DNA from 2 places in the Streptomyces thermoviolaceus genome. Region 2 is predicted to be linked to the other one. Evidence: predicted binding sites of a transcription regulator. Region 2 holds the regulator's gene; the other holds the start of a gene.
The links. Region 2 encodes HspR, which represses chaperone genes until heat shock. Its sites were predicted from a motif close to TTGAGNNNNNNNNNCTCAA; they were not measured.
Positions count from the first base shown of each region.

Region 1: lon (endopeptidase La) is a predicted target of HspR. The motif match lies at 2,873-2,891, and genes of this name have one in related genera.

Region 1 covers NZ_CP109280.1:1,846,749-1,857,340, reverse strand. The annotation lists gene OG899_RS08015 (HAMP domain-containing sensor histidine kinase) at 39-1,145, opposite strand; gene OG899_RS08010 (response regulator transcription factor) at 1,142-1,879, opposite strand; gene OG899_RS08005 (spermidine synthase) at 1,997-2,683, opposite strand; gene lon (endopeptidase La) at 2,914-5,337, shown strand; gene OG899_RS07995 (lysozyme) at 5,712-6,542, opposite strand; gene OG899_RS07990 (MarR family winged helix-turn-helix transcriptional regulator) at 6,846-7,307, shown strand; gene OG899_RS07985 (protein phosphatase 2C domain-containing protein) at 7,440-8,228, opposite strand; gene OG899_RS07980 (nitrate- and nitrite sensing domain-containing protein) at 8,638-10,592, shown strand, end outside.
Region 2 covers NZ_CP109280.1:2,863,048-2,873,639, reverse strand. The annotation lists gene dnaK (molecular chaperone DnaK) at 349-2,196, shown strand; gene grpE (nucleotide exchange factor GrpE) at 2,193-2,888, shown strand; gene dnaJ (molecular chaperone DnaJ) at 2,928-4,082, shown strand; gene OG899_RS12530 (heat shock protein transcriptional repressor HspR) at 4,088-4,537, shown strand; gene OG899_RS12525 (substrate-binding domain-containing protein) at 4,840-5,958, shown strand; gene OG899_RS12520 (helix-turn-helix transcriptional regulator) at 6,150-7,217, shown strand; gene OG899_RS12515 (helix-turn-helix transcriptional regulator) at 7,180-8,115, opposite strand; gene OG899_RS12510 (hypothetical protein) at 8,479-8,814, shown strand; gene OG899_RS12505 (pyridoxamine 5'-phosphate oxidase family protein) at 8,956-9,375, opposite strand; gene clpB (ATP-dependent chaperone ClpB) at 9,508-10,592, shown strand, end outside.

The sequences.
Region 1 (10,592 bases), 1.0 Mb from region 2:
GCAGCAGTGGATCTTGATCGTCCGGGGGAGACTTTACGTCAACTTTGCGTTGAGGACGTTCCCGGAAGGGTGACGCGGATCCGACAGCCCCGCTCGGATTCGGCCACACCGATCCGGCCACCGTGCAGCTCGACCACCCAGCGGGCGATCGCCAGGCCCAGCCCGGTGCCGCCGTCGCTGCCCGGGCCGTGCGGCCGGCTGACCGCACCCCGGTTGAACCGCTCGAAGACGCGGTGCCACTCCGAACGGGGGATGCCGGGACCCTCGTCGAGGACCTCCAGCTCCAGCGACTCCGGCTGCTCGCCGGGCCGCGCCTTGACCGTCACCCGCCCGTGCGGCGGGCTGTGCTTGACGGCGTTGTCGATGAGATTCGCCACCACCTGGTGGATGCGCTCCGGGTCCGCGTACGCCACCAGCTCCGGCGGCGAGACGTCCAGGTGCAGATGCACGTCCGTGCGGGTGTGGCTGCCGGAGCCGCCGGTCATGTCCGCCCGCGCGGAGGCGACCATGTTGGCCTCCTTCAGCACGCCGGACAGATACGGCCAGACCTCGAACCGCCGCATCTTCAGCGGCACCACGCCGTTGTCCAGGCGGGACAGGTCCAGCAGCGTCTCCACCAGCCGGCCCAGCCGCTCGGTCTGCTTCAGCGCCGTGCGCATCGTCTCGGGGTCGGCCTCGGTGACCCCGTCCACGATGTTCTCCAGCACCGCGCGCAGGCCCGCGATCGGCGTGCGCAGCTCGTGCGAGACGTTCGCCACCAGCTCTTTGCGCTGCTGGTCCTGGGCCGCCAGCTCGTCGGCCATGCGGTTGATCGTCTGCGCCAGGTGGCCCAGCTCGTCCCTGCGGTTCTCGCGCACCCGGCGCGTGTAGTCGCCGTGCGAGATCGAGCGGGCCACCGTGTTCATCTCGTCCAGCGGCGCGGTGAGCGAGTGCGCCACGAACTGCGTGATCAGCAGCGTCGCGATCATGGAGAAGACCATGATGAAGCGCAGCTCGGTCTTGGTGTGCACCGCGATCATCGACAGACCGGTGGTGATCAGCACCGAGATGACGACCATCGCGCCCAGCTTGGTCTTGATGGAGAACGGGCGCATGCCGCCCCAGGACTGGCTCCGGTCCTTGCGCGCGGCCGGTGCGTCGCTCATGGGGTCGGCGTCTCCAGGGCGTAGCCCACGCCGTGCACCGTGCGGATCCGCTCCGCGCCGATCTTCCGCCGCAGCGCCTTGATGTGGCTGTCGACGGTCCGGGTGCCGGAGGCGTCCGCCCAGTCCCACACCTCGGCCAGCAGCTGCTCACGGGAGAGCACCGCGCGCGGGGTGTTCGCCAGGCACACCAGCAGGTCGAACTCCGTCGGCGTCAGATGCACGTCCTGGCTGCGCACCCGCACCCGGCGCTGCGCGTGGTCGATCTCCAGTTCGCCCAGCCGCAGCACGCCGCTGCGCGGGGTCGCCGCGGCCAGCGCGGCCCGCTCCACGCGGCGCAGCAGCACATGCACGCGCGCGACCAGCTCGCGCATGGAGAACGGCTTGGTCATGTAGTCGTCGGCGCCGACCCCGAGCCCGACCAGCATGTCGGTCTCGTCGTCCCGCGCCGTGAGCATCAGCACCGGCACCGGCCGCTGGGCCTGCACCCGGCGGCAGACCTCCAGCCCGTCGAAGCCGGGCAGCATCACGTCGAGGATCAGCAGATCGGGCTGCCAGGCCTCCGCGACGTCGACGGCGGCCGGACCGTCGCCCGCCGTTTGCACGAGGAATCCCTCGGCGCGCAGGCGGGTGGCGATGGCGTCGATGATGGTGTGGTCGTCCTCGACCACCAGGACCCGGCGCTGCGCACCGGGACCCGCCGTCGTGCCGTTGTGCGAGGTGTGTGTCTGCTCCATCGCCCGCCCCTGAGGTGTGCTTCGGAATCCGTGGGGTGATTCCTTGACTGCGCGTGGTTGCGATCGACGCTTGATCGGCGTCAGGGCAGCAGCGTACGCACAGTCACCGCGCCTTTGCTATCCAGGTCGGACGGCGAGGTGGACGACGTCGGGAACGCCCCGGGCAACCGGGATCTCTTCGGTGCGCACCTGCTGGAACCCGACATTCTGCAAGGTTCCTTCAAATTCCGGGGAGGGCTTGGCGGACCACACCGCGAGCACCCCTCCGGGCCTCAACACCCTTGCGCAGCTTGCCAGTCCGCTCGGTTCGTACAGCCCGCGATTGCCCTCGGTGACGGTCCAGTCGGGGCCGTTGTCGATGTCCAGGCACAGCGCGTCGAACGTGGCGGATGTCTCATTGACGTAGGCGACGAGATCGGCTTCGACGATCTCGGTGCGCGGGTCGGCGAACGCGGCCGAGGTGAGGTGGGCGAGCGGCCCCGTGCGGTGCCAGTCGATGATCGCGGGCTCCCGTTCGACCACCGTGATCCGTCCCCAGCGCTCCTGGCCGGCGGCGTGGGCGAGGGAGAAGCCGACGCCGAGACCGCCGATCAGCACATGCGGCCGGGGACGGTCGTCCATCGCCCGCAGCGCGGCGTCCACCAGCAGCCGCTCGGAGCGGCCGTCGGAGGTGTCCATGAGGAAGCAGCCGTTGGCGATGATCTGCAGCAGGGGGCCGTGCCGGCGCAGGACCACCTCGCCGTGGGGGCCCTCGCGCCGGTCCAGCACCACAGGGGTCTCAGGAGTCTCGTGCGAGGCGGTCATGGGCGCATCCTGCCTCATCGCGCCGGTGCGGGGCAGTCCCCGTCGCGCCGGTGCGGGTCGGTCCCCGTCGCGCCGGTGCGGGTCGGTCCCATGTCGCCTCGCTGCGGTGATCCACGAGGCATGCACAGTGTGTCCCCCTGATCGCTCACGGCGAACACAGGGCGGGGAACAATGGCGAACGTTCGAGCATTGAGTCGGCGTAGCTCAATTTGACTGCCGAAGGGGAGATCATGGCTGCTGAGTCCGCGCCGATCATGTCGGTGACTCTGCCCGTCCTGCCGCTCGACGACGAGGTCGTGCTGCCCGGCATGGTGGTCCCGCTGGACCTGAGCGACACCGAGGTGCGCGCCGCCGTGGAGGCCGCCCAGGCCGCCGCCCGGTCGGAACCCGGAAAGCCCAAGGTGCTCCTGGTGCCACGCATCGAGGGCACCTACGCCAAGACCGGCGTGCTCGGCACCGTCGAGCAGGTGGGCAGGCTGGCCGACGGCGACCCCGGGGCCCTGATCCGCGGCCGCAGCCGGGTGCGGATCGGCGCCGGCACCACCGGTCCCGGCGCGGCGCTGTGGGTGGAGGGCACCGAGATCGAGGAGACCGTGCCCGACCCGCTGCCCGGGCAGGTCACGGAGCTGGTCAAGGAGTACAAGGCGCTGGCCACCGCCTGGCTGCGCAAGCGCGGCGCCTGGCAGGTCGTGGACCGGGTGCAGGCCATCGACGACGTGGCCGCCCTCGCCGACAACGCCGGCTACTCGCCGTTCCTGTCCACCGAGCAGAAGGTCGAGCTGCTGGAGACCACCGACCCGGTGGCCCGCCTCAAGCTCGCCACCCAGCAGCTGCGCGACCACCTCGCCGAGCAGGAGGTCGCCGAGACCATCGCCAAGGACGTCCAGGAAGGCGTGGACAAGCAGCAGCGCGAGTTCCTGCTGCGCCGCCAGCTGGAGGCGGTCCGCAAGGAGCTGCGCGAGCTCAACGGCGACAAGGAGGGCGAGGAGTCCGACGACTACCGGGCCCGTGTCGAGGCCGCCGACCTGCCGGAGAAGGTCCGCGAGGCCGCGCTGAAGGAGGTCGACAAGCTGGAGCGGGCCTCGGACCAGTCCCCCGAGGGCTCCTGGATCCGCACCTGGCTGGACACCGTCCTGGAGATGCCCTGGAACGAGCGGACCGAGGACTCCTACGACATCCGGGCCGCCAAGGAGATCCTCGACGCCGAGCACGCCGGCCTGGAGGACGTCAAGGAACGTATCACCGAGTACCTCGCGGTGCGCAAGCGGCGCAGCGAGCGCGGCCTCGGCGTGGTCGGCGGCCGGCGCGGCGGTGCCGTGCTCGCCCTCGTCGGCCCGCCCGGCGTCGGCAAGACCTCGCTCGGCGAGTCCGTCGCCCACGCCATGGGCCGCACGTTCGTCCGCGTCGCCCTCGGCGGCGTCCGGGACGAGGCCGAGATCCGCGGCCACCGCCGCACCTACGTCGGCGCGCTGCCCGGCCGGATCGTCCGCGCCATCAAGGAGGCCGGGTCGATGAATCCGGTGGTCCTGCTGGACGAGATCGACAAGGTCGGCTCCGACTTCCGCGGCGACCCGGCCGCGGCCCTGCTGGAGGTGCTCGACCCGGCCCAGAACCACACCTTCCGGGACCACTACCTGGAGGTCGAGCTGGATCTGTCGGACGTCGTCTTCCTCGCCACCGCCAACGTGCTGGAGGCCATCCCTCAGGCACTGGCCGACCGCATGGAGATCGTGCGCCTGGACGGCTACACCGAGGACGAGAAGATCGTCATCGCCCGGGACCACCTGATCCCGCGCCAGCTGGAGCGGGCCGGCCTCGACAAGGACGAGGTCACCATCGACGCCGGCGCCCTGCGCAAGCTGGCCGGCGAGTACACCCGCGAGGCCGGCGTGCGCAACCTGGAGCGGTCCATCGCCCGGCTGCTGCGCAAGGTGGCCGCCCAGCACGAACTGGGCGAGCGGGAGCTGCCGTTCACCGTCACCGACGCGCACCTGCGCGACCTGATCGGGCGTCCGCACCACGTGCCCGAGTCCGCCCAGGACCCGGCCGAGCGCCGCACCTCCGTGCCCGGCGTGGCCACCGGTCTCGCGGTCACCGGCGCCGGCGGCGACGTGCTCTACGTGGAGGCGTCCCTGGCCGACCCGGAGACCGGCGCGGCCGGGCTGACGCTGACCGGACAGCTCGGCGACGTGATGAAGGAGTCCGCGCAGATCGCGCTGAGCTTCCTGCGCAGCCACGGCGCCGAACTGGAGCTGCCGGTGGGCGATCTGAAGGACCGGGGCGTGCACATCCACTTCCCGGCGGGCGCGGTGCCCAAGGACGGCCCGAGCGCCGGCATCACCATGACCACCGCGCTGGCCTCGCTGCTCTCCGGCCGGCTGGTCCGCAACGACGTCGCCATGACCGGCGAGGTCTCGCTGACCGGACGGGTGCTGCCCATCGGCGGGGTGAAGCAGAAGCTGCTCGCCGCGCACCGCGCGGGCATCACCACGGTGATCATTCCCAAGCGCAACGAGCCCGACCTGGACGACGTCCCCGCGGAGGTGCTGGACAAGCTGAAGGTCCACACCGTCACCGACGTCCGCCAGGTGCTCGAGCTGGCTCTCGCACCGGCCACGAGCGGCGCGGAGCCCGAGGTTCCGGTCGCGGCGTGACGGACGCGGCCGGATGAAGGGAGGCCCGGGTCCTGCCGTCGGTGTCACGATGCCGTCGGCAGGCCCGGGCCTTCACCGTGCGGGGCCGGGAGGGCGCGGGGAGGGCTCGGCCGCCGGGGTGCCTGCACCCGGTCCGGAGCGGTGCCGTGCCGGGGCCCGGGGGCTGCCCCCGGGCCCCGGCCGATGAGCTGCTCAGCCGTTGGCCAGCGCCTGCGCCCGGTCCTGCGCCCCGTTGCTGTGCTGGTCCGGGGGGCGACCCCCGGACCCCCGGCCGAGGGGCTGCTCAGCCGTTGGCCAGTGCCTGCGCCCGGTCCTGCGCCCCGTTGCTGTGCTGGTCCGGGGGGCGACCCCCGGACCCCCGGCCGAGGGGCTGCTCAGCCGTTGGCCAGCGCCTGCACCCGGTCCAGCGCCCCGTTGAACTTGTCGTGGTCGCCGACGGTCGGGCCGGACGAGGTGTACTGCCACATCGTGTAGAAGCTCCAGCCCGCCGGCAGGGTCCCGGGCGAGGAGGCGTAGCGGGCGATCCACAGCGGGTTCTTCGAGGCGAAGCCGCCGTAGTTGCCGGTGCACTGGGTCCACCAGCTGGTGGCCGTGTAGATCACGGCGTCGCGGCCCGTGCGGGCCTTGTACGTGTTGAGGAAGTCGGTGATCCAGCTGACCATCGCGCTGGCCGACTTGCCGTAGCAGGTGTCGCCGTAGGGGTTCCACTCGATGTCGAGCGCCCCGGGCAGGGTCTTGCCGTCACGCGACCAGCCGCCGCCGTGGTCCACGAAGTAGTTGGCCTGGGCGGCGCCGCTGGAGGTGTCCGGGGTCGCGAAGTGGTACGCGCCGCGGATCATGCCGACGTTGTACGAGCCGTTGTACTGCTGGGCGAAGTAGGGGTTCGTGTAGTACGTGCCCTCGGTCGCCTTCACGTAGGCCCACTTCACACCGCTGTTCCAGAGCGTGGACCAGGCGACGTTGCCCTGGTGGCTGGAGACGTCGACGCCCTCCGTCTGGGTGGCGTCGGTGCCGGTGGGCGTACCGCTGCGGCCGTCGTGCGCCAGGACACCCATGCCCATGTAGGCGGAGCCGCGGGCGGGGGTGGGGTCGGCCGTGGTGTCGGCCGCCGAGGGAACGGTGAACGCGAAGGAGAACGCTGCGAGCAGGGCTCCCGCGAGGGTCAGCCGACGTACGCGGGCCTTTCCGGGTCTGTGCACGGGCATGACGTGCCTCCGTTGGTCGGGTGATGCTCCGTGGGGGGAAACGCGGGCATGATCCACGGTCGCACGGAGGATGAGCGGATCACGGGAAGACCCGCCGGGGATCCGTGATGACGTGGGCATGCCATTGTCACGGACATGACGCTACGCACGTAGACCGGCGGGGGGAAGAGGGCACAGGATCTGCCGATGGTCTACGCCTGCTAAATACTGACGGAGCTGCGGCGATGGGGACGAGCGCAGGAAATTTTCAGGAACGGGAAACTCCGGACAGGGGCTGACGTGCAGGAAGAGGCAAGAGGCGGCGTGCGGGACGGGGACGCCGGAGGGGGCGGGGCGGGCCAGCCGTTCCTGGCGCTGGAGCGGGAACTGACGGTGCTGCTGCGGCGCGCCCGCGCCAACCAGGGGGAGATGGCCCGCGAGGTCCACCCGGGCCTGGAGCCCGCCGCCTACGGACTGCTCATCCGGCTGGAGGAGAGCGGCCGTCAGCGCACCACGGACCTCGCCGCGTACATCGGCGTCGGCAAGGCCACCATGTCCCGTCAGCTGCGCGCCCTGGAGGAGCTGGGCCTGGTGGGCCGCGAACCCGACCCCGCGGACGGGCGTGCCTGGCTGGTGGCGCTCACCGACGAAGGGCGCCGCCGGGTCGGCCAGGTGCGCGAGGCGCGCCGACGCCGCTACGTCAGCCAGTTGGCCCACTGGGACCGCCGCGAGGTCGCCGAACTGGCCCGGCTGCTGCACGAGCTGAACGCGGTCATGGAGAAGTGACCGTCGCGGCACCGTGCGACGGCGGGCGGCCCGCCTGCGGGCGATGCGCGGCCGGTGCCGGGTCCGCGGCGGAACGACCGCCCGCTCGGCCGGCGGCGGTGCGGGGCCCGTGCGGCCGGGGCGCCGGTGCCGTCACAGCTCGGCGTACACCACCGTCGCGTCGTCGTGCGTCTTGCTGCGGCCGAGGTGAAGACGCCGTTCACGGTCCGCCGTCTCCAGCTCCCGTACGCGCTCCACCAGCGCGCGGGCGCCCTCCTTGCGCACCATCGCCAGGCACTGCGCCCAGTCGCCCTCGCCGAACTTCTCCACCCAGCGTGCCGCGCCGTCGGTGAGCGCGGCCAGGGACCGCACCTCGCCGCGCGGCAGGGTGCCCGTCACCGCCCGGTCGGCCACCGAGGGATCGGCCGCCGCCGTGAAGAAGCCGCCCTCCTTGTTGCGCAGCGTGGCGTCGACGAGCGCCTCGTCGGCGAGGGCCGTCCGGGGCAGCCGGGCCAGCCGGTCGTCCAGGACCGGGACCACGGCACCGTCGACCCGTTCCACCAGCAGCACCGAGTCGGACAGCACGAGGTACTCGACCGTCTCGCGCGACCAGCGGGCCAGTATGACGGTCGCCTGCGGAGTTCGCACGTGAGAAAGCTCACAGGTTTGAACGTGACGTCGTGCGGTTCGGGCGATCGCCTGTCCGAGGATCTCCCGCAGCGTCAGATCTGGGGCGGAAGCGGTCAGTTCGGTCAGCGAGCCGCCGAGCCGGGCCACGAACCAGGGAACCGAATGCAGACACCCCGTGCCGGTCGCCGGCGGCGTCACACCGTCCAGCACCACCAGGCAGCCGCCCTGACCGGACGCAGGGACCGCGACGGCGGCGAAGTCCTCGTTCGGGCGTTCGGAATGTCCCGGCTCGGAAACAACGTCGGTGCGCATCCGGCCAGTCTGCACCATTCCTTCACATCTGTCGTCAGGGATGGTCGACAGCCTACGAAATGACGACGATCCGCAGCGCGAATGTCGGATTTGCGAGGGATTTGCGTGTCGCGGGAAGGTGTGGCGGCGAATAGTGCCAAAGCCTGTGCCCCCACGTCCAACCGGCGCGCCGGACGACCGGCGGGCATGCGCCCTCGGAACTTGCCCCCCAACTCCCCTCCGATGTTCACTCCTTCGGGTGGCCGGTCGGATGATGCGGGCCCACCGCCCACCGGCACTGGGAGGGTCGGAAGCCGATGCAGGTCCCCCTGCTCACACCGCAGCGAAAGAGCCGGGGGAGGGTGAACGCGCCCGTCGCACCAGCCGACGGTGTGCCACCCGGGCCCAGTAGTACTACTCGAGTACAGGAATGCGAGCACCGGTGCAGAAGAAGCGGCCTCGGCGCACAGGCAAGCAGACGGCCACCGCGGGGGGTTCACAGCGGATGACGCCGGGCACCCCTTCCGCCGCCCCCGCCGTCGGCAAGGGCCGTCCCACCCATGTGCGCAACCGTCTCGTCATCGCCGTCGCGGTCGTCGCCGCAGCCGTGGCCGGGGCCGGAGCCCCGTCCGTCGTCAGCGCCTCCGGCCAGGTGAGGGAAGCCCAGGACCTGGTGACCCTCGCCGGGCAGACCGAGGACGCCCTCGCCCTCGCCCACGCCCTGGCCGACGAACGCGACGAGGTCACCTCCTACCTCGCCGCCGGCCGCCCCAAGTCCCAGGCACCGTCCGAGCAGCACAGCACCCGCGTGGACCGCCAGGTCGAGGAGCTGCGCTCGAACGGCGGCACGCCCGCCTGGCTGCGCAAGAAGCTCGACGGCATCGCCACCGTGCGGCGCACGGCGCTCACCGGGCGGGAGACCGCCCTGCAGGCCCACGAGGCGTACTCGGCCGTCATCGCCGACCTGCACCGCATGGCCGAACAGCTGGCCGAGCAGATGCCGGAGCGGGCGGGCTCCGGGGCACACGCCCTGGCCGACCTCGACACCGCCGTCCAGCAGGCCGCCGAGGCGCGCGGACTGCTGCTCGCGGCCCTGAACGTGCCGCACTCCACGCAGACCGTGATCGACCCGGTCACCGGCCTGCCCGTGCAGCAGGCCGGCTCGTCGGAGTCCGACAGCGAGCAGCGCGACGCCCTCAGCGCCGCCGCGCAGCAGGCCCGGGTCCGCTCCGACGCCGCCCTCGACCAGTTCCGCGAGACCGCGTCCGAGCAGGCCCGCGCCTCCTACGACTCCACGGTGACCGGTCCGGAGGCGGAGTCCGCCGAGAAGTACCTCGACCGGCTGACCGGCCGGCCGGAGCTGTCCGACTCCGACCTGAACGTCGGCAGCAAGAAGGTCCAGGCCGCGCTGACCGCCCGTATCGACCTGATGCGCGGTGCCGAGTCCTCCCTGTACGACCGCCGCACCAAGGACCTGGCCCAGCTGCGTGACGACGATGTCACCGCGCTGGAGGTGCACATCGCCGCGCTGGGTGCCCTGCTGCTGGTCGCCCTCGGCATCACCACCGCACTGGCCCGCAGCCTCACCCGCCCGCTCGCCGTGCTCCGCCTCGGCTCGGCCCGCCTGGCCGGCGCCGAGGACCCGGCCGCCGAGGAGCCGATCCGGTTCACCGGCCGCAACGACGAGTTCGCCCAGGTCGTCCGGTCCGTCAACGAGCTGCACGCGCGGGCCGTCGCGCTGGCCGAGCGGGTCGCCACCCTGGAGACCGACCGCAAGCACCTGGTCGGCCAGCGGCAGAAGATGGCCGACGCCCGCGAGGAGCTGCGCGCCCAGCTCGACGACAGCGCCGCCCAGCTGGAACGGCTGCGCTCCAGCATCGGCTCCACGTTCGTCAACCTCGCGCTGCGCACCCTCGGACTGGTCGAGCGGCAGCTCGGCGTCATCGAGAACCTGGAGGACCGGGAGCAGGACCCCGAGCGCCTGGCCACCCTGTTCAAGCTGGACCACTTCGCCACGGTCATGCGCCGGCACAACGAGAACCTGCTCGTCCTCGCCGGCACCGAGCACGTCCAGCAGCACGCCGGACCGGTGCCGCTGGTCGACGTGGTGCGCGCCGCGGTCAGCGAGATCGAGCGGTACGAGCGGGTCCGTATCGCCGCCCTGCCGCCGCACGCGCATGTCGCCGGGTTCGTCGCCGACGACCTGTCCCACCTGCTGGCCGAACTCATGGAGAACGCCACCTCGTTCTCCCCGCCGGACCAGCCGGTCGAGGTCTCCGGCTGGCTGATGGAGAGCGGCGAGATCATGCTCTCCGTCCAGGACGAGGGCATCGGCATGGCCGAGGAGCGCAGGGAGCGCCTCAACGCCCGGCTCGCCGACTTCGA
Region 2 (10,592 bases):
CTCCGGTGGGCGGTGTGATGCCGTGCGTTTCGGGAACCGGTGGGGTGCCGTCGGGCTCGGGAACCGGTTGAGTGCCGCAGGGCTCGGAACCGGTTGGGTCTCACAGGGCCGGGGATCCAGTGGGGTGCCGTGCGGCCTCGGGGGCTGGTGGGGTGCCGTACGGCGTGTGCGGCCTCGCGGGAGCCCGTGGTTTTCCTCCGCTGGTCCCTGCGTTTGTGCAGCTCAGCGCGGTGTTGCGCGCATGCGTTCGATAAGAGTTGAGTCAGGCGGGCTCAAGTCTGTTGACCCAGCCCGCGGCGTCGGGCACACTTGAGTCCGTTCCACTCAAGTCAGCTGGAGGAATTCACCATGGCACGTGCGGTCGGCATCGACCTGGGCACGACTAACTCCGTCGTCAGCGTTCTTGAGGGCGGCGAGCCCACCGTCATCACCAACGCCGAGGGCGCCAGGACCACGCCGTCCGTCGTCGCCTTTGCCAAGAACGGTGAGGTGCTGGTCGGCGAGGTCGCCAAGCGCCAGGCCGTCACCAACGTCGACAGGACCATCCGGTCGGTCAAGCGCCACATGGGCACCGACTGGAAGATCAAGATCGACGACAAGGAGTTCAACCCGCAGCAGATCAGCGCCTTCGTCCTGCAGAAGCTGAAGCGGGACGCCGAGGCCTACCTGGGTGAGAAGGTCACCGACGCGGTCATCACCGTGCCGGCGTACTTCAACGACGCCGAGCGCCAGGCCACCAAGGAGGCCGGCGAGATCGCGGGCCTGAACGTGCTGCGCATCGTCAACGAGCCGACCGCGGCCGCGCTCGCCTACGGCCTGGAGAAGGAGGACCAGACCATCCTGGTCTTCGACCTCGGTGGCGGTACGTTCGACGTGTCGCTGCTGGAGATCGGCGACGGTGTCGTCGAGGTGAAGGCCACCAACGGTGACAACCACCTCGGTGGTGACGACTGGGACCAGCGCATCGTCGATTACCTGGTCAAGCAGTTCCAGAACGCCCACGGCGTGGACCTGTCCAAGGACAAGATGGCCCTGCAGCGTCTGCGCGAGGCCGCGGAGAAGGCCAAGATCGAGCTGTCCTCCTCGTCCGAGACCTCGATCAACCTGCCGTACATCACCGCCTCCGCCGAGGGCCCGCTGCACCTGGACGAGAAGCTCACCCGGGCCCAGTTCCAGCAGCTGACCGCGGACCTGCTCGAGCGCTGCAAGATCCCGTTCCACAACGTGATCAAGGACGCGGGCATCTCCGTCAACGACATCGACCACGTCGTGCTCGTCGGTGGCTCCACCCGTATGCCGGCCGTCGCCGAGCTGGTCAAGGAGCTGACCGGCGGCAAGGAGCCCAACAAGGGCGTCAACCCCGACGAGGTCGTCGCCATCGGCGCCTCCCTGCAGGCCGGTGTCCTCAAGGGCGAGGTCAAGGACGTCCTGCTGCTGGACGTCACCCCGCTGTCCCTCGGCATCGAGACCAAGGGCGGCATCATGACCAAGCTGATCGAGCGCAACACCACGATCCCGACCAAGCGCTCGGAGATCTTCACCACGGCCGAGGACAACCAGCCGTCGGTGCAGATCCAGGTCTACCAGGGCGAGCGCGAGATCGCGGCCTACAACAAGAAGCTCGGCATGTTCGAGCTGACCGGTCTGCCGCCGGCCCCGCGCGGCGTGCCGCAGATCGAGGTGTCCTTCGACATCGACGCCAACGGCATCATGCACGTCACCGCCAAGGACCTCGGCACCGGCAAGGAGCAGAAGATGACCGTCACCGGCGGCTCCTCGCTCCCGAAGGAGGAGGTCGAGCGGATGCGCCGGGAGGCCGAGCAGTACGCGGAGGAGGACCACAAGCGCCGCGAGGCCGCCGAGACCCGCAACCAGGGCGAGCAGCTGGTCTACCAGACCGAGAAGTTCCTCAAGGACAACGAGGACAAGGTCCCCGCGGAGGTCAAGTCCGAGGTGGAGGCCGCCGTCAAGGAGCTGAAGGAGAAGCTCAAGGGCGAGGACACCGCGGAGATCCGCACCGCCACGGAGAAGGTCGCCGCCGTCTCCCAGAAGCTCGGCCAGGCGATGTACGCCGAGGCCCAGGCCAACCAGGCCGCGGCCGGCGGCTCCGCCTCCGGTGCCGGTGAGGGCAAGGGCGACGACGACGTGGTGGACGCCGAGATCGTCGACGACGAGCGCAAGGACGGTGCCGCGTGACGGAGGAGACCCCGGGCTTCGACGAGCAGCAGCCGCAGCAGCCCGACGTCCCCTCCGGCGCCGCCTCCGACGACGCCGAGCCGCAGGCCGCCCCCGCGCAGGACAAGGGGGCGGCCCCGGCCGGGGACGCGGCCGACACGGCCGGTCTGTCCGCTCAGCTGGACCAGGCGCGCGCGGCGCTCGCCGAGCGCACCGCGGACCTGCAGCGGCTGCAGGCCGAGTACCAGAACTACCGCCGCCGGGTCGAGCGCGACCGGGCCGCGGTCAAGGAGCTCGCCGTGGCGAACCTCCTGACCGAGCTCCTGCCCGTGCTCGACGACATCGGGCGTGCGCGCGAACACGGCGAACTGGTGGGCGGTTTCAAGTCCGTCGCCGAGTCGCTGGAGAGCGTCGCCGCCAAGATGGGGCTGCAGCAGTTCGGCAAGGAGGGCGAGCCCTTCGACCCGACGATCCACGAGGCGCTGATGCACTCGTACGCACCGGACGTCACCGAGACGACGTGCGTGGCGATTCTGCAGCCGGGGTACCGCTACGGCGAACGCACCATCCGCCCCGCGCGGGTGGCGGTGGCCGAGCCCCAGCCGGGCGCCCAGACGGTCAAGCCCGCCGAGGAGTCCGGCAAGGACGAACCGGCCGAGCAGGACACGGGCGAGGGCAAGGACAAGGACAACGGTGGCCCCGAGGAGGGCTGACGCGATAACCGACGACGCAGGGAAGGAGGGACGTCGGGGATGAGCACCAAGGACTTCATCGAGAAGGACTACTACAAGGTCCTCGGCGTCCCCAAGGACGCCACCGAGGCCGAGATCAAGAAGGCGTACCGGAAGCTCGCCCGCGAGTACCACCCGGACGCCAACAAGGGCAACGCCAAAGCCGAGGAGCGCTTCAAGGAGATCTCCGAGGCGGCCGACGTGCTCGGCGACCCCAAGAAGCGCAAGGAGTACGACGAGGCCCGCGCCCTGTTCGGCAACGGCGGCTTCCGCCCCGGGCCGGGTGCCGGCGGCTCGTTCAACTTCGACCTGAGCGACCTGTTCTCGGGCTCTCAGGGCGGCTTCGCCGGCGGGCTCGGTGACGTCTTCGGGGGCCTGTTCAACCGAGGGGGCGCCGGCACGCGCACCCAGCCCCGGCGCGGCCAGGACGTGGAGTCCGAGGTCACGCTCAGCTTCACGGAGGCCATCGAAGGGGCCACCGTCCCCCTGCGGATGTCCTCGCAGGCGCCGTGCAAGGCCTGCTCCGGCACCGGCGACCGGAACGGCACGCCGCGGGTGTGCCCGACCTGTGTCGGCACCGGGCAGGTCACGCGCGGTTCCGGCGGCGGTTTCTCGCTGACCGACCCGTGCCCGGACTGCAAGGGCCGCGGGCTGATCGCGGAGAACCCGTGCGACGTCTGCAAGGGCTCCGGGCGTGCCAAGTCCTCCCGGACGATGCAGGTGCGCATCCCCGCCGGGGTGCGCGACGGGCAGCGCATCCGGCTGCGGGGCAAGGGCGCGCCGGGCGAGCGGGGCGGACCGGCGGGCGATCTGTACGTGGTCGTCCACGTCGGCGAGCACCCGGTCTTCGGGCGCAAGGGCGACAACCTCACCGTCACGGTGCCGGTCACCTTCGCGGAGGCCGCGCTCGGCGGAGAGGTGCGGGTGCCCACCCTCGGCGGTCCGCCGGTGACGCTGAAACTTCCCCCCGGTACGCCGAACGGTCGTACCATGCGCGCCAGGGGCAAGGGCGCGGTCCGCAAGGACGGCACCCGTGGTGACCTGCTGATCACCGTGGAGGTGAGTGTCCCCAAGGACCTGTCGGGGAAGGCTCGTGACGCGCTGGAGGCGTATCGCGAGGCGACCGCGGGCGAGGACCCGCGGGCGGAGCTGTTCAAGGCCGCGAAGGGAGCATGAGTCAGATGGACGGCCGCCGCCGCAACCCGTACGAACTGACGGAAGACACGCCGGTGTACGTCATCTCCGTGGCCGCGCAGCTGTCCGGACTGCACCCGCAGACGCTCCGTCAGTACGACCGGCTGGGCCTGGTGTCCCCCGACCGCACCGCCGGGCGGGGCCGCCGCTACTCGGCCCGCGACATCGAGCTGCTCCGTCAGGTGCAGCAGCTGTCGCAGAACGAGGGCATCAATCTGGCCGGAATCAAGCGCATCATCGAGCTGGAGAACCAGGTGTCGGCCCTGCAGTCCCGCATCGCGGAGCTGGAGGCGGCCCTGGAGGGCGCGGCGGCCGCGATGCAGCAGCGGGAGGCGGCCGTCCATGCCTCCTACCGCAGGGACCTGGTGCCGTACCAGGACGTCCAGCAGTCCAGCGCGCTGGTGGTCTGGCGTCCGAAGCGGCAGCAGACCGACTGACGGCGTCCGAAGCACGCGGCGGCGAGGGGTCCGGAGAGCTGTCTCCGGGCCCCTCGCCGCATTCCGGTACGCATCGTGCGGTGGCCGGCCGGGTGGGGCCGGTCACCGGCCGGTCGCGAGGTGAGGGTCGGGTAACGGCTGTCCGCAGGGGGGTCCGTGAGGATTTGCGAGGTCTTCACAGGGCGACGCTGCGTGGTGTTGTCATCTCGTTAAGTCATTCCGCTTGACGCCGGTGGCGGCCTGAGCGTTGGCTTTTCAGACGTCTGGCCGAAACCTGCGCCCTCGTCCGGAAGGCACCAGAAGTGATCACCTCGAAGCGTCGTCTCGCCCTGGCCGTGGCCTCCTCCGCGCTGCCCCTCACGCTCGTCGGCTGCGGCGCGCTCGGGGGGTCGGGGAGCAGCGCCTCCGCGGGCCCGTCCAAGGGGGACGACGTGCGGGTCGGACTGCTGCTGCCGGAGACGGAGAACAAGCGGTACGAGAAGTTCGACTACCCCATCATCAAGGAGAAGGTCTCCGAACTCACCCACAAGCAGGGCGTGGTGGAGTACGCCAACGCCCGGTCCAGCAAGACCCGGCAGGCCGCCCAGATGAGGAAGATGATCGACGAAAAGGTCGATGTCATCCTGCTCGACGCCGTCGACGCGCACGCCATCGCGGGCGAGGTGCAGAAGGCCAAGGACGCGGGCATACCGGTGATCGCCTACGACCGGCTCGCCGAGGGGCCCATCGACGCCTACATCTCCTTCGACAACGAGCTGGTCGGGGAGGTGCAGGGGCGCACGCTGCTGGAGGCCCTCGACTCGTCCGGCGGCGGCCGGCCCCGGATCGTGATGATGAACGGCTCGCCCACCGACCCGAACGCCTCGCAGTTCAAGAAGGCCGCCCTGTCGCAGCTGGACGGGAAGGTGACGGTGGCCCGGTCCTACGACACCAAGGACTGGAAGCCGGAGAACGCCCGGGCGAACATGGCCAAGGCCATCCAGCAGCTCGGCGTGAGCGGCATCGACGGGGTCTACTCCGCCAACGACGGCATGGCGGGCGGCGTCATCAAGGCGTTCAAGGATCTGGGGGTCACCCAGCTGCCGCCCATCACCGGCCAGGACGCCGATCTGGAAGCGGTGCAGCGGATCGTGACGGGCGAGCAGTACATGAGCGTGTACAAGCCCTATCCGACGGAGGCGGAGAACGCCGCGCAGATGGCGATCGCCAAGGTGCAGGGCAGAGACATCGAGTTCGATTCGCTGGCCCGGGACACGGTGGACAGCCCCACGCAGAAGAACATCCCGGCGCAGTTGGTCTCCGTCGTCGCGCTGACGAAGAAGAACATCAAGAGCACCGTCGTGGCCGACGGCATCTACAAGATCTCCGAGATCTGCACGGCCGCGTACCAGCCGGCCTGTGCGGCCGCCGGCCTGCTGTAGCCGCCGCCCCGGACGGTCCTCAAGCGCACCGTGCGCCGGTGGGCCGAGGCCCGTCCGTTCGACTCCCGTACACACCGGGCGATACCGGTCGCGCCCCGGCCGCGGGCGCCCGGGAGTCGTGTTGCACACCCGGTCCGCGCCGCGCATAGTTGCGCTGCGGAACTACGCGTAAACCGGGGGTGAGACAGGCCATGACCGGGGGCGGGATTCACGGGAGCCAGGAGCATCCGCACGGGGCCGACCGACTGTGCGAGGCGGGGGACCGTGTGTACTCCCGGGCCGTGCGGCATGGCCGGGTGCCGCGCAGCGACGCCGAGCCGGTGCCGTGCCTGCTGGAGCTGGCCCTGTTGCACCCGGACCCCGACGACATGGACTTCCTGGTGCCCACGGCGCCGCAGGAGGTCATGACCCGGCTGCTGCGGTCGGTGTACCAGGAGGTGAGCGACAGCCACCGGCGGGTGGGGTCGGCCGTGGCCGCGTTCGAGCGGTACGCGGGCCTGGACCGGCGGGTGCGGCGCTCCCCGTCCGCGGGGGAGGGCACCTCGATCCGGGTGCTGGACGGCCTGTCGCGGATCCAGGCGGCCATGGACGAGGCGACCCGGGAAGCGCGCACGGAGGTGCTCACCGTCCAGCCCGGCGGCATCCGTCGCGAGCACGAGCTGTCCGAGGGTCTGCACCGGGCGCTGGAGCTGCGCCGCCGGGGCGTGCGGATGCGCGACCTGTACACCCATGTCGCCCGGCACGGGCAGGGGTTGCTCAACTATCTGGAGCTGATGGGCGACGCGGTCGAGGCGCGCACCCTGGACGAGGTGATCGACCGGCTGATCCTGTTCGACCGCACGGTCGCCTTCATCCCCGCCAACGCCGACCGCACCATGGCGCTGGAGCTGCGGCATCCGGCGCTGGTGGAGTATCTGGTGACGGTGTTCGAACGGCTGTGGCGGCTGGCGATCCCGCTCACCGCGCCGCTGCCGGACACCGGGATCGAGGGCATTTCGCACCGTGAGCAGTCCATCGCCGCGCTGCTGGCCGAGGGCCACCAGGACGCGGTGATCGCCGAGCGGCTGGGCATCAGCGTGCGCACCTGCCGGGCGCACATCGCCCGGCTGTCGGAGACGCTGGGCGCGGCCAGCCGTACGCAGCTGGGCGTGCGGATCGCGCAGGCGGGCCTGGACAAGCCGCGCCGGGCCGTCTCGCCGGGCGAGCCCGGCCGGGAGGTGCTCAGCGATCCCGGTCCAGAAGACCGGATCGCCCGATGAGATAGCCCAGTTGGGCGCGGCTGCCGCTGCCCAGAGCGTGGGCCAGCTTGGCGATGTGCGCCCGGCAGGTGCGTACGTTCATCCCCAGACGGCGGGCGATCGCCTCGTCGACGTGGCCCTCCACCAGAAGTTTGGCGATGGAGTACTGGATCTCGGTGATGCCGTCGAGGGCGGTCTCGTAGGGCGTGGTGGCGCTCAGCGGGACCGCGCGGTTCCACATGAACTCGAAGACTTTGATCAGGTAGCGGACGAGTCCGGGGTGGCGGAGTTCCAGGGCGACCTTCTGGTCGTCGCGGGTGGGGATGAAGGCGACGGACTCGTCGCAGATGATGAGGCGTTCGACCAGTTCGTCGATGGTGCGGTACTCGACCTTGCCGTTGGCGAGGTGGTCGACGTAGGCGAGCTGTTCGAGGTTGTAGCGGACGGTGTGCTGGTACAGGGTGCGGATGCGCACTCCGCGGTCGACCAGGGCCGTGTCGCGCTCCAGGCCCTGCCGGATGGTCCGCTCGGTGAAGCGGTTGCTGGGCTGCACGGTGAGCATCTCGCTCTGGCACTGGGAGGTGGCCAGGTCCAGTGCCGCGTTGATGCGGTCGCTGCCCTCCAGCACCGTGATGGAGTGGGTGGGGGACGCCGTCTGCGTACTGAGGTGCAGGAACGGCTCGAAGGCGTCGGACAGTTCGATCGAGCGCCGTCGGCGTTCGGCTATCTCGTGTTCGAGCGGGGTGAGCCGGCGGGCCAGGGCCACGGCCGCCGGGACGGGGCGCAGCCAGTCCGGGTCGTCCGGATCGGGGTGGAGCAGGGCGAACTCCATGAGGCAGGGGGCCGCTCGGGCGTCGTCCCGGGAGATGCGCCCGGTGCGCAGTGCATGGGCGTACAGCCGGCTGCCTTCCTCGCACATCTCGGTGACCGCGTGAGGATGTGTCCCCTTCGTCTGATTTGCTACCAAATCTCCACCCCCCAGGGTCCTGAACGTGCAGGAACATGATGCATCGATTGTGTGGCCATGATGTGCCCGAATAAGCCATCGTCGTATCGGACGGGGGAAGAGGGGACCTTCGAGTGAGGACGAAGCCGACTATGGGTAAGAGAGCGCTTCGCTCGGTACTTGTCGCCACCTTCTCCGCCGTTGTGGCCCTCGCGGTTCTGGGCGGGCTGTCAGCGACGAAGAGTGTGGACCGGGCGGACAGTAAGTGGCCTGCGGCACCTGTGTCCATGGCTCCTGCGGACACTGCGGACACGGCAGACAGTTCCGGGAGCTGATGTGACCAGCCCACCGGACGACCGCTCCTTCCGGCGTGAGATGGCCACCGCCTACCGTTCCGGCTGGCACTTCATCGACCTGGTCACCGCCATCCCGCACAGCGGTGACTCGTTGATGGTGACGGTGTTCGGTGAGCCGGTCGTCGTCACGCGGGACGAGGACGGGGACGTACGGGCCTATCGGTGCCTGCGGCGGCCCCGGGGTGCGCCGCAGCCCGTGCGGTGTGCCATCCGCTATGGAATGATCTTCGTGAATCTCGACCAGCGGGACCACCGCGAGGTGGCGCGGGAACCCGCCGGTCTCCGGACCATGACAGCCACCCCCCGCAGTGCCTGACGCGATTCCCCCGTCGTAACAGATCGCTCAGGCGCTTCCCCCCGCAGCGGCGTCACCGTGACCTGAACACGGTGACGCCGCTGTCGTTCGCCCGGACGCCGGTGGGTTCCGCACCTGCCGGCGTCCGGGCGTCGTGCTTTCTCAGTCGCGGCCCAGGGCGCGGGTCAGCTCGATCTCGATCACCACGCGGTCCGGGTTCGGTGCCGGTGTGCGTCGGTAGCGCTCGGCGTACCGGCGTTCGGCCTCGGCGACCCGCTCCGGCTCGGTCCGGACGAACGCGCGCCCCTCCAGCGTGGCCCACCGCCGGCCGTCCACCTGGCACACCGCCACCGGTGCGCCCTGCTCGCCGGCCGCCCGCACATGCCGCACCTTGGCGCTCGACCGGTTGGTGATCACCCGCGCCAGGCGTGCCCCGGGGTCGTACGTCACCCCGACCGGGACCACGTGCGGGGTGCCGTCGGGGCGGAGGGTGGTCAGGGTGCACAGGTGCCGCTCCTGCCAGAAGGCGAGGTACGCCGCGTCGGGTGCGCCCGGGTCGAGGGAATACGTGCTGGTGCCCATGGGCGGGAACTTAGCCGTCGCCGCACCTCCCCGCTCGACCTTGAGTGGAATAGACTCAAGTTTGTGTATGTTGGCTGAGTCAGCAGTGGGAGACGTGGCAGACCGCTGACGCCAAGGAGGGAAGAAGCGACCGTGGACGCCGAGCTGACCAACAGGAGCCGGGACGCCCTTCAGGCGGCCGGCAACCGGGCCGTGACCGAGGGACACCCCGACCTCACCCCGGCGCACCTGCTCCTCGCCTTGCTCGAGGGTCAGGACAACGAGAACATCATCGACCTGCTGGCGGCCGTCGACGCCGACCAGGCGTCCGTCCGTGCCGGTGCCGAGCGGGTGCTGGCGTCGCTGCCCAGCGTGACCGGCTCCACGGTCGCGCCGCCCCAGCCCAACCGTGAGCTGCTGGCGGTCCTCGCGGACGCGCAGAGCCGTGCCAAGGACCTGGGCGACGAGTACCTGTCGACCGAGCACCTGCTCATCGGCATCGCCGCCAAGGGCGGCGCCGCCGGGGAGGTGCTGAAGCGGCAGGGGGCGGACGCGACGAAGCTGCAGGAGGCGTTCCAGAAGGCGAGGGGAGGGCGCCGGGTGACCACACCCGACCCCGAGGGCCAGTACAAGGCCCTGGAGAAGTTCGGTACCGACCTGACCGCGGCGGCGCGGGAGGGCCGGCTCGACCCGGTGATCGGCCGGGACCAGGAGATCCGCCGCGTGGTGCAGGTGCTCTCGCGCCGCACCAAGAACAACCCGGTCCTCATCGGCGAGCCCGGCGTCGGCAAGACCGCCGTCGTCGAGGGGCTCGCCCAGCGGATCGTCAAGGGCGACGTGCCCGAGTCCCTGAAGGACAAGCGGCTGGTCGCGCTCGATCTCGGCGCGATGGTCGCGGGCGCGAAGTACCGCGGCGAGTTCGAGGAGCGGCTGAAGACCGTGCTGTCCGAGATCAAGGAGTCGGACGGCCGGATCATCACCTTCATCGACGAGCTGCACACCGTCGTCGGCGCCGGCGCGGGCGGCGACTCCGCCATGGACGCCGGCAACATGCTCAAGCCGATGCTGGCCCGCGGCGAGCTGCGCATGGTCGGTGCGACCACGCTCGACGAGTACCGGGAGCGGATCGAGAAGGACCCCGCGCTGGAGCGGCGCTTCCAGCAGGTGCTGGTCGCCGAGCCCGGAGTGGAGGACACCATCGCGATCCTGCGCGGACTCAAGGGCCGCTACGAGGCCCA